2 regions of the Mesorhizobium sp. WSM4841 genome follow, and region 1 is predicted to be linked to the other one. Evidence: predicted binding sites of a transcription regulator. Region 1 holds the regulator's gene; the other holds the start of a gene.
What was found. Region 1 encodes PhoB, which activates phosphate uptake and scavenging genes when phosphate is short. Its sites were predicted from a motif close to TGTCATNNANCTGTCAT; they were not measured.
Positions count from the first base shown of each region.

Region 1 (5,949 bases):
GCCAACGGGACGGCGGTCGCAAAGGGCACGGTGATCGAGGCGCTAGACAGCACGGCGCCCGCCGCGAGCGGCCAAGCATTCCTGCGCGTCATCGACACGCCGGAAGCATCGCGAAAGATTTCCGACAAGATGATCGTCTGGCTCGACACGCTGAAGAGCGCCGGCCTGATCGAAAGCCGGTTCAACTCGATCTTCTTCTTCACCGGCGCAAGCCGCGAGCCGGAACTGGCCGGTGTCTGGGGCGCGGTCGTCGGATCGTTCCTGACCATGATCGTTACGCTCGCCATCGCCTTCCCGATCGGCGTTTCGGCGGCGATCTATCTTGAGGAATTTGCCCCCAAGAACCGGCTGACGACGATCATCGAAGTGAATATCAACAATCTGGCGGCGGTGCCTTCGATCGTCTTCGGCCTGCTTGGACTTGCCGTATTCCTGAATTTCTTCGGCATGCCGCGCTCAGCCCCGGTGGTCGGCGGCATGGTGCTGGCGCTGATGACCCTGCCGATCATCATTATCGCCTCGCGCGCTTCGTTGCGCGCCGTGCCGCCGTCGATCCGCGAGGCGGCGCTCGGCATCGGAGCGTCCAAGGTCCAGACCGTATTCCATCACGTCCTGCCGCTGGCGATGCCGGGTATCATGACCGGCACCATCCTCGGAATGGCGCATGCGCTGGGCGAAACCGCGCCGTTGCTGATGATCGGCATGGTCGCCTTCATCGTCGACATTCCCGGCGGCTTCACCGATCCCGCGACGATCCTGCCGGTGCAGATATTCATGTGGGCGGATTTCCCGGAAGCTGGATTCCAGCAGAAGACTTCGGCGGCGATTTTGATTTTGCTGCTGTTTTTGGTCATCATGAACGCCATCGCGGTGATACTGCGCAGGCGCTTCGAGCGGCGCTGGTAAGGAGTAGAGGATATGAACATCATGACGGAAGCCGGCGTCGAACAGAAACTGAGCAGCGGAACCAATGCCCCTTCGATCAAGATGAAGGGCGAAAAGGTCTCTGTTCATTACGGCGAGAAGCGAGCTCTGTTCGATGTGGATATCGATGTCCGCGAGAACCAGGTGACGGCGTTGATCGGCCCATCGGGCTGTGGCAAGTCAACATTCTTGCGGTGCCTGAACCGAATGAACGACACGATCGATATCGCGCGGGTGAGCGGCAAGATCACGCTCGACGGTGAGGATGTCTACGACCCGAAAATCGATGTCGTCGAGCTGCGAGCTCGCGTCGGCATGGTGTTCCAGAAGCCGAACCCGTTTCCGAAGTCGATCTATGAAAACGTCGCCTACGGTCCGCGCATTCACGGCCTGGCCAGGAGCAAGGCCGAGTTGGACGGCATCGTTGAATCGAGCCTGAAGAAGGCCGGCCTGTTCAACGAGGTCAAGGATCGCCTGCTCGAGTCGGGCACCGGTCTCTCCGGCGGACAGCAGCAGCGCCTGTGCATCGCGCGCGCCATCGCCGTATCGCCGGAAGTGATCCTGATGGACGAGCCCTGTTCGGCGCTCGATCCGATCGCCACCGCCCGCGTCGAGGAACTGATTGACGAACTGCGCCAGAACTACACGATCGTCATCGTCACCCATTCGATGCAGCAGGCAGCGCGCGTGTCGCAACGCACGGCGATGTTCCATCTCGGCTATCTGGTCGAGGAGGGCGCGACCGACAAGATGTTCACCAACCCCGACGACAAGCGCACCCAGGACTACATCACCGGCCGATTCGGCTGAGCGGTCCGGCGGCGAATTTCGAACACGAGGACAGTATCATGGGTGAACACACCGTCGCATCCTTCGACGAGGAACTGGAGCACATCGACAGGCTGATCCGCGATATGGACGAGCTCGCCGCCGCGATGGTCGCAGCCTCGATCCGCGCATTGCTTGCATCAGACAATGCGATGGCGCAGCGCGTCGTCTCGGACGACGCCATCATGGATGCGCGGCAGCGCGAACTCGACGATAGTGCGATCACGCTGATCGCCAAGCGGCAGCCGATGGCGCAAGATCTGCGCGCCGTGGTTGGCGCAATCCGCATGGCCGGCGATCTCGAGCGCATCGGCGACCTGGCCAAGAACATAGCCAAGCGGGTCAGCGCAGTCGGGCAGAGCGCCACGCCGCGTAATCTCTCGCACGGTATCGACGCGATGGCGGATCTCGTTCTTGTGCAGCTCCGCGGCGTGGTCGAGCACTATGTGTCGCGCAACGCCGGCGCGTTGAAAGAACTGCGCGCCGCCGACGAGAAGATCGACGTGAAATACACGGCGGTTTTTCGCGAACTCCTGACCTACATGATGGAGGATCCGCGCAACATCACCGCTTGCACGCATCTTCTGTTCTGCGCCAAGAATCTCGAGCGTATCGGCGATCACGTCACCAACATCGCCGAAAACGCCTACTATGTCGTGACCGGGCAGCAATTGCCGGCGGATCGCCCGAAGCTCGACGAAACGACGATGTCGGCGCCGGCGACATGACGGGGGTGACCGGTCGATGATCGCGCCACGCATTATGGTGGTGGAGGACGAAGAGCCGCTGGGCGTCCTCCTCCGCTACAATCTGGAATCCGAAGGCTATCAGGTCGAGGTGGTGACGCGCGGCGACGAGGCCGAAATCCGGCTGCAGGAAAACGTGCCCGATCTTCTGGTGCTCGACTGGATGGTGCCGGCGGTTTCCGGCATCGAGCTTTGCCGACGCCTTCGGATGCGCCCCGAAACCGAGCGGCTGCCGATCATCATGCTGACCGCACGCGGCGAGGAGAGCGACCGGGTGCGCGGCCTCTCGACAGGGGCCGACGACTACCTGGTCAAGCCGTTCTCGACACCGGAATTCATGGCCAGGATCAAGGCGCTGCTGCGCCGCGCCAAGCCCGAAGTGCTGTCCAGCGTGCTGAAGGTCGGCGACATCATGCTCGATCGCGAATCGCACAGGGTCTATCGCAAGAAGAGCGAGATCCGGCTCGGGCCGACCGAATTCCGGCTGCTCGAATTCATGATGCGGCACCCAGGTCGGGTCTTCTCGCGCAGCCAGTTGCTCGATAATGTCTGGGGCGAGACGATCTACATCGACGAGCGCACGGTGGACGTCCATGTCGGCCGGTTGCGCAAGGCGGTCAACAATGGTCGCATGCCCGATGTCATCCGCACCATCCGCGGTGCGGGCTATGCGATCAGGGAAGACTAGCTGATATTCAGGTGATGCCGGCCTGCGACCGGCGATTTCCTGCGCTTCCGGTACGTACCCAAAAGTACGCTCCGTTCCGGTTCTCGGAACTCGCCCAGTCTGGTCGCTTCGCGCCCGTCTTCGACTCCGGCGCGGCCTGACCTGAATCTCAACACATCCCCAAGTCGCATTCCGCCTTTGTTCCTTGCCTTCGGACTCACGCCACGTCCTTCCTGATCGTGCCGGACTTCCCTTGCGCGCCCGGCGCGAAAATCTCCTGGTCGACGAAGCTCAGCGCTCGCAAGGCGCAGCCTTCGCGGATCAGCGGCAGCTCGTTCGTCTCGGTGTCGAAGGAAATCGAACCCGAATGCTGGCCGCCGGCGGTCTGGGCGATGGCCTCGCGCAGGGCCGGCTCGATCAGGTCGAAGGCGGCAGCGCTGGCGCCGACCATGGCGACCGGCGCCGGATCGATCAGCGCGAACAGGCTGCCAAGCCCGAAGCCGAGCGCTTCGCCGGCCTTGCGGTAGGCTTCGCGCTCCGGTCCGTCCGTCTGGCGCGCCCGGGCCGCCAGTGCCCGCATCTCGGCGTCGCTGACATCGGCGACCGGCTCTGCGTTCTCGCTCAATTGCCTTGCGTTGCGCCAGATGGCGTAGTTGCCGGCATAGGCCTCGACGCAGCCGCGCCGCCCGCAGCGGCAAAGCGCGCCGCCCGGCCGATGAATCATGTGGCCGAATTCGCCGCCCGAGGAATGGGTGCCGGTGAACAGTTCGCCCTTCAGCACCAGCCCCATACCGATGCCGTGCGAGAGCAGGATGGCGATGAAATCGTCGCGGTAGCGATCCGGGTCGCGCCAGCGCAGCGCCACGGCCATCATGTTGCAGTCGTTCTCCATGATGGCCGGGATGCCGAACTCGCGTTCCAGAATGTCGGCGAAGGCGATGTTCGTCTGCGGCGTGATCGGCGACCACAACATGGCGCGCGCATGCGAATCGGTGATGCCCTGGATCGCCAGCGCGATGCGGGCGACGCTTTGGACGTCGAGGTCGGGGTCTTCGATCCGGCGCCGCACGATGGCGACACATTCGTCGATCAGCTCGTCGCGCGACATGGTCAGCGTGTCCAGCCGGCGCTGTTCCTCGGCGACCACCTGTCCGGCATAATCGATGACAGCGACCGACAGGAAATTCAGCGACAACACGACCGCCAATACGGCAGCGGCTTCCGGATTGAGGCTGAGGCCGACCTGCGGTCGGCCGCGTTTCATCGAAACGGTCTCGCTCGCCTTGCTCTCGGTCAGGATGCCTTCCTGGATCAGGTCTGAAGAGATCGCCGATATGGTCGAATGACTGAGGCCGGTGGTTGCGGCGATCTCGGTCCGCGACGGCTGGCCGGCCCGGCGTACCGCAGAAATCACCATCGCCCGGTTACGCCGGCGCAAATCGTCATGACGGATTCCAACCGACATTCTTTTGCTTCCTCCCTATTGCCGCGGCCGCTCATGAATCGGAAGCCGTCGGTAATGTCCGACAAATAGTGGCAGAAGCAGCAGGCCCTGTCATTATTTATTCCGAGTCTCGAAATAAGTCGGCAGGGACATCAAAATCCATCGGAATTGATGTTGACAGCGCTTCGCGGTTGGACCAGTATTTTTTCGAGGCTCGAAAAAATAGGGGGCCTTTGTGCCGGCCTTCGGGCCAGTTGGTCGCGCCGTACGCGGCGCAGGGAGGATATCATGAAGAGATTCGCAGCCGCCATTCTGGCGGGGGTCGCCATGTCGCTGACGCTCGCGTCGGTCGCACAGGCCAAGGACAAGGTCATTGGCGTTTCGTGGTCGAATTTCCAGGAAGAGCGTTGGAAGACCGACGAAGCCGCCATGAAGTCGGCGATCGAGGCCGCCGGCGACAAGTATATTTCCGCCGATGCACAGTCCAATCCCGGCAAGCAGCTGACCGATGTCGAGAGCCTGATCTCGCAGGGCGCCAACGCGCTGATCATCCTTGCGCAGGATGCCTCGGCCATCGGGCCGGCGGTGCAGAAGGCGCTGGACGAAGGCATTCCGGTCGTCGGCTATGACCGGCTGATCGAGAACAAGGACGTGTTCTATCTGACCTTCGACAACCAGGAAGTCGGCCGCATGCAGGCCCGCGAAGTGTTCAAGGTGGCGCCGGAAGGCAATTACGTCTTCATCAAGGGCTCGGGCGCCGATCCGAATGCCGATTTTCTGTTCGCCGGCTCCATGGAAGTGCTCAAGGACGCGATCGACAGCGGCAAGATCAAGAATGTCGGCGAGGCCTATACGGACGGCTGGCTTCCCGCCAACGCTCAGAAGAACATGGAACAGTTCCTGACCGCCAACGACAACAAGGTCGATGCCGTGGTTGCTGCCAATGACGGCACCGCTGGTGGCGTCGTCGCGGCGCTGACGGCGCAAGGCTTGGCCGGATCCGTCCCGGTGTCGGGCCAGGACGGCGACCATGCCGCGCTGAACCGTATCGCGCTCGGCACGCAGACCGTATCAGTATGGAAAGACGCGCGCGAGCTCGGCAAGAACGCTGCCGAGATCGCCTCGCAGCTGGCCGACGGCAAGCAGATGACAGACATTGCGGGCGTCAAGGACTTCGCCACGCCGGGCGGCAATGTCGTCCAGTCGCTGTTCCTGACGCCGATTGCCATCACCAAGGACAATCTCAACGTCGTCATCGACGCCGGCTGGATCAAGAAGGAAGAGGTCTGCGCCGGCGTGGCAGCGGGCACCGTCCCGGTCTGCAACTGATCCGGCCTTCG
Region 1 is NZ_JBVVQC010000009.1:90,791-96,739, reverse strand. Features, by position in the region: gene pstA (phosphate ABC transporter permease PstA) at 1-906, shown strand, start outside; gene pstB (phosphate ABC transporter ATP-binding protein PstB) at 919-1,734, shown strand; gene phoU (phosphate signaling complex protein PhoU) at 1,773-2,480, shown strand; gene phoB (phosphate regulon transcriptional regulator PhoB) at 2,497-3,186, shown strand; gene AC0L14_RS13370 (ROK family protein) at 3,383-4,630, opposite strand; gene xylF (D-xylose ABC transporter substrate-binding protein) at 4,898-5,938, shown strand.

Region 2 (5,949 bases), on a different contig from region 1:
TCTTCACCATCTGCCATGGCGCGCAGATCCTGATGGCAGTCGACGGCGTGCTGCGCGGCAGGGAAGTCGCGGCGCTGCAGTATTGCGAGCCGGAAGTCACGCTCGCCGGCGGCACCTACATCGATGTCGCGCCGACCGGCGCCCATGTCGACGGCAATCTGGTATCGGCCAAGGGTTGGCCGGGCCTCGCCGCCTTCATGCGCGAATGCCTGAAGGTGCTCGGCACCGAGATCCGCCACGGCGAGATCCTGATGCGCGACGAACGCAAGGCGGCTTGAGCCAGATCTTGGAAAACCGCCGCACCTGTGGTGCGGCGGTGCGTTTACGCAGTCATCCGCGCTTCGCGAAACGACACCAGCTTGCTGCGGCTCTCATCCCACAGAGCCAGCTTGACGCAGCGCAGGCTGTCGAGAAGCGTGACGCGGCCGATTTCGCGCAGTTCCGGATAGTCCCTCAGGACTTCCTGCAGACGATAGCACGGCACCTTGGCGGAGAGGTGGTGCACGTGATGGACGCCGATATTGCCGGTGAACCAGTTCAGTACCGGCGGCAGGTCATAATAGGACGAGCCGTGCAGGGCCGCATGCTGGAACTCCCATTCGGAGTCCTTTGCCCACTCGGTCTCTTCGAACTGGTGCTGGACATAGAACAGCCAGATGCCGGCGGAACCGGCCAGAACGACGATGGGCAAATGGACAACCAGGAACGCTTCGAGGCCGACGAACCAGACGAGGGCAGCGGCGGCGACCGCAATGGCCACATTGGTGGCCATTGACGACACCCAGGGCGTGAGGCCGCCTCGCATCATGCCGACCGGCAGTCTCTGCTCAAAGATGAAAAGCCAAATGGGGCCGAGGCCGAACATGACGAGCGGATGGCGATAGAGACGATAGGCAAGGCGGCCCCGCCAGGACATTTGCCGATATTCGGCGACAGTCAGCGTCGTGATGTCGCCCGTGCCGCGTTCATCGAGGTTGCCGGCGCTTGCGTGATGGGTAGCGTGGGCACGCCGCCAGCAATCGTAAGGGGTCAAGGTCAGGATGCCCAGCCCGCGGCCGATCCAGTCGTCGGCGGTGCGGTTGGCGAAGAAAGAACCGTGGCCGCAATCGTGCTGGATCATGAAGATCCGCACCAGAAAGCCGGCGGCCGGAAGGATCAGGATCAGACCCCACCAATGACCATGGGCATAGGCAGCCGAGGACAGTGCCCACAGCGTGGCAAAGGGGATGAGGGTGATGGCAAGTTCGACGGCGCTGCGCCGCCTGTCAGGTTTCTTGTAACGCGCCAGGATTTTCAACCAGGCGCGTTTGCTGTTCGCTACAGCTTCGGGGGAAATCATGTTCATCAGGAAGCATAGACGGACCATTCCGTCGCCGCAAGGCAGGGATCACGCGAAGTTACTGCGCGTAATTGTCGCGCGATGCTCTAGGTGCTGCAATGTCGAAGGGCATGCTTGGACTCCGGCGGCACGCAACGACAGGCGAATGTGTTGGTCTATCGCCGTCTGCCACCGGCGGCTACGCTGCTTTCGATGCCGTCCAGGCGGTCAAGCAATTCCTTGAAACGATCGGGAATGTCGTTCTCCGTCCGGAACGCCGGCAACGCGCGCAGAAAGTGCATCGTTGCCTCGGTGCCGAACTGGCGCCTGATGCCGGCCGCGAGCCTTTCACGTCTTTCGTCATTGTTGCGGGCGCCATTCTTGTTACAGTCGCCATCGTTGCGGGTCATCATCTCAAAATCCTGTGTCGGCTTCGAAACTCTTCCAGCAGACGAATGGTTCCCCCATCGCAGCATCTTGGCAAGCAAAGCCGGCGCTTACAGTAAAATTTGAATTAATATCGAAAGGTCTTCATGGTGCGTCGTCGAAGCGCGAGCGGCCGCTCCAGTATCGCTTGCCCCTTGATTTTTGGCCGCCAAACCTCGATATCGGGCACAAAATCCACATCATTCGAAAAGACGGGAAACGGCGATGAGCGACCAGGCAAAAGACGAACGCGCGCCCGAGGATATCGAAGCGGCTGAGGCCGCCGCCGAGCGCTCGGAAGGCAGCGTCGACGGCGACTATGAGGCGCTTGTGCGGCTGTTGAAGGAAAACGACGAGCTGAAGGACCGCGCACTCCGTGTCGCGGCCGAGATGGAGAATCTGCGCCGCCGTACCGCCCGTGACGTGCACGACGCGCGTGCCTATGCGGTTGCCAATTTCGCCCGTGACATGCTGTCGGTATCGGACAATCTGCGCCGCGCGCTGGATGCGATCCCGGCTGAAACCAAGGCGTCGGGCGATGCCGGCTTCAAGGCGCTGATCGAGGGCGTCGAGATCACCGAGCGCGCCATGCTATCGGCGCTGGAGCGGCACGGGGTGAAGAAGCTCGAGCCGGAAGGCGAGAAATTCGACCCGAATTTCCACCAGGCGATGTTCGAGGTGCCCAATCCGGAGGTGCCGGCCAACACCGTGGTCCAGGTCGTGCAGCCAGGCTATTCGATCGGCGAGCGGGTGTTGCGGCCGGCCATGGTCGGCGTTGCCAAAGGCGGTCCCAAGCATGTGGCTGGTGAAGCGCCGGTCGAGCCAGGGCCGGTGAATGAGCAAGCTGAGAAGGATGCGTAAGTTAGGGGAGTAGGGGGAATAGGGCAGTACGGGAGTAGGGAAGAGAAGGATGCGTAAGTTAGGGGAGTAGGGAAGAGAAGGATGCGTAAGTTAGGGGAGTAGGGGGAATAGGGCAGTACGGGAGTAGGGAATAACGCCACCTACGATAAAGTAGAGCAATTGCCTACTCCGGCCGTTGGCCTGCTCCCCCTACTCCCCTACTGCCTTATTCCCCTACTGCCCTACTCAGGCGGCGAAACGCTGGGCTTCCCCGCCATAATAATTGACGTAGCGGGCACCGATCTCCTGGACCGGCATCACCACGAACACGTCGACCGTCGAGAATTCGCGGTCAATGACGCAGCCGTCGCCGATGCGCGCGCCGACGCGCAGATAGCCCTTGACCAGCGGCGGCATCGCCGCGATCGCGGCCTTGGCATTGACCGCCTCGATCGGCATCAAATCCATGGAACAGTAGCGCCCGGCGACCGCACGCACGTCCCAGGCCGAATTCGTCCGGCAGTGATGGGCGAGATAGGTCAGCGCTTCGGCGTGCGCCGCCGGCACGGTGCCGTGGAACGAAGCGCAACCGGTCATCACGCCGATCCCGTAATGGTTGATATAGGCCCAAATACCTTGCCAGAGCGCCTCAATGGTGCGCTTCGAGCGGTATTCCGGCAAGACGCAGGAGCGGCCGAGCTCGAGGAAACGCTGGCCGGGATGGCGGGCGATAAGATTGGTCAGTTCGAATTCGCCCTCGGAATAGAAGCCGCCGGCCGCTGCCGCGATTTCCTGCCGCAGCAGGCGGTAGGTACCGACAATGCGGCGATGCTCGGGACCGGACAGCGAGGTGTCGAAGACGAGCAAATGATCACAAAGCGGATCGAAATGGTCGGCGTCGCGGCGGTCCTGCACCTGGAACAGGTTCTTCCTGGCACCAAGCTCGTCATAGAACACCCGGTAGCGCACTTCCTGCGCGGCGGCGATCTCGGCCTCGTTGCGGGCGAGCCGCACTTCGAGATTGCCGATTCGGCCGAGCGCTTCGCCTTTTATGACGGCATCGACGTTCCGCCCGGTGAGCAAAGCACCACTGGCGTTCGGCCGAGCGTCACGTTCCGGCATAACTGTATGCACGAGTGATTCTCCTTCGAGCCATCCCTCTTGGCACGGGGATACGGTGTAGGTGCAACAGGATTGTGACAGTACCGTGATACGGTGCTACGGGCAATACTTCGTCGGCTGGGTAATCCTTCAACCGGCTATGTTACGCAGGGAAGCCAGGAAGGACAGCCGGCGGATCAGGCGGCCACCTGGCCCTCGATCGCATGGACAAGCGCGTCGGGGTCGAGCGGCTTGGTGACGAAGCCGCTGGCGCCATGGGCAAGCACCGCGTGGCGCGTCGTTTCCTGGCTGTCCGCCGAAAGCACCATGATTGGAACCGGCGGCACGGCGGTTTCCTCCTCGTGCCGGCGGATGGCGGCGATGGCGTCCAGCCCGTCCATGACAGGCATGTGCAGGTCCATCAGCACCACGTCGAAGCGGTGCTTGTGACCGGTCCCAGTGACGGCCTCGACGGCGGCCTTGCCGTTGCCGACCACTTTCACGCGATGCCCGGCCTTCAGCAGAGTGGCACGAGCAAGCATGGCGTTGATGTCGTTATCCTCGGCGATCAGCACGGACAGCCCCTGCCTGCGGCCGCCAATGGCACGGACGGATGGTGCGCCGGGCTTTTCCAGCTGTGGCTGGGTGAGGGCGGGCACGCTGCTGGTCAAAAGCACGCGCAGCAACGTCTCGCCGCGCACCGGCCTTGCCAGGAAGGTGGCGTAGCCGCTGGCGCGGAACTCGCCCAGCATGCCGCGGTCGGTAGGCGCGATCAGCGTGATCGCCTCGCAATCGGCAAAGCCGCTCTGGCGAAGGCGTTTGAGCAACCTGCCGTCGCCCTCCTCCATGACCGCATCGACCAGAAGCACGTCGCAGCCTTCTGCGAAGGACGCTGCCTGGGAGGCGGTCGCGGCCAGATCGACCATGCCGCCATTGGCACGGATGGTGCGGGCGATGGCGTCGGCCTCGATGGCGTTCTTCGACAGGATCACCGCGCGCCGTCCTGACAGCGCATTCAGGCGGGTCTGCGGCGGCTCGGTGGCCGATATTGCAGGGATTTCGAAGACGAACTCGGAGCCTTGGCTGAGCCGGCTCGATACCGAAATCGTGCCGCCCATGGCGATCACGAGGCGCCTGGAGATGGCAAGACCGAGCCCGGCGCCGCCATGCGCGCGGGTCGACGTGCCATCAGCCTGTTCGAATTCCTCGAAGATGCGCTCCATGTCGTCCTCGTGCAGGCCGGGACCGGTGTCGGCGACGGTGAAGCATATGCGGTCGGTGGTTTCGGTGCGGGTACGAGCGATGCTCACCAAAACGCCGCCGCTGTCGGTGAACTTGATCGCGTTGCCGATCAGGTTGAGCAGCACCTGCCGGACCCTTCCCGGATCGGCTGATATCATCTGCGGCACGTCGGGTTCGACATGGCAGCCAAGGCCGATATTCTTGGCGAAGGCCCGCGCAGCCAAGAGTTCGACGACGTTGTCGGCGATCTCGCGCACCGACATTGGCTGCGGTTCGGGATCGAAGCGGCCGGCCTCGATCTTCGAATAGTCGAGCAGATCCTCGATCAGCGCCAGCAGTGCGCTGGCCGAGGTCGAGACGGCGCCGACATAGGTCCGTTGTTCGGGCGAGAGATTGGTGTCCGCCAGCAGCCTGGCCATGCCGATGATGCCGTTCATCGGCGTGCGGATCTCGTGGCTGACGGTGGCGAGGAAGCGCGATTTGGCCTGGCTTGCATATTCGGCTCGCTCACGGGCGGTGATCAGCGACGATTCGGCGTGCTTACGGGCGGTGATGTCGCGGGCGATGGCGCGATGCGAGGCGCCGCCGTTCTCCTTGTCGCGCACGGACAGTTCGATCCATGAGAACCAGCGCGGGCCAGCCGGCGTGCGAATGGCGACGTCGGTGGAACTCAGGCATTCGTGGTCGGAAAAAGCGGCATCGGGAACGATGCCGACGTCGATGCCGAGTTCGGCAAGGGTCCTGCCGGCAAGTTCGCGCTGATCGGCTCCGACAAGATCGGCGAAAACCTTGTTGGCATAGACGATGTGGCCGTCACGGTCGCGGTGGACGACGAGATCGCCAAGCGCGTCGATCAGCCCGCGAAAGCGTTCCTCGCTCTCCTGCATCTCCCACATGCGGTCGGCCAGGGTCTCGACCTCGGCGCGGCTGCGAGCTGCGGTCTCGCCAAGGAGGGCAACCGTACGACGCTCCTTGCGCCTGGCACGCAGATGCACGGCGAGACCGGCCATGCCAGTCGCCAA
Region 2 is NZ_JBVVQC010000014.1:148,427-154,375, forward strand. Features, by position in the region: gene AC0L14_RS18580 (DJ-1/PfpI family protein) at 1-278, shown strand, start outside; gene AC0L14_RS18585 (fatty acid desaturase) at 323-1,345, opposite strand; gene AC0L14_RS18590 (hypothetical protein) at 1,495-1,731, opposite strand; gene grpE (nucleotide exchange factor GrpE) at 1,970-2,605, shown strand; gene olsB (l-ornithine N(alpha)-acyltransferase) at 2,831-3,706, opposite strand; gene AC0L14_RS18605 (hybrid sensor histidine kinase/response regulator) at 3,883-5,949, opposite strand, start outside.
Region 2: a site for PhoB is predicted at 3,770-3,786, ahead of olsB (l-ornithine N(alpha)-acyltransferase). Genes of this name have one in related genera too.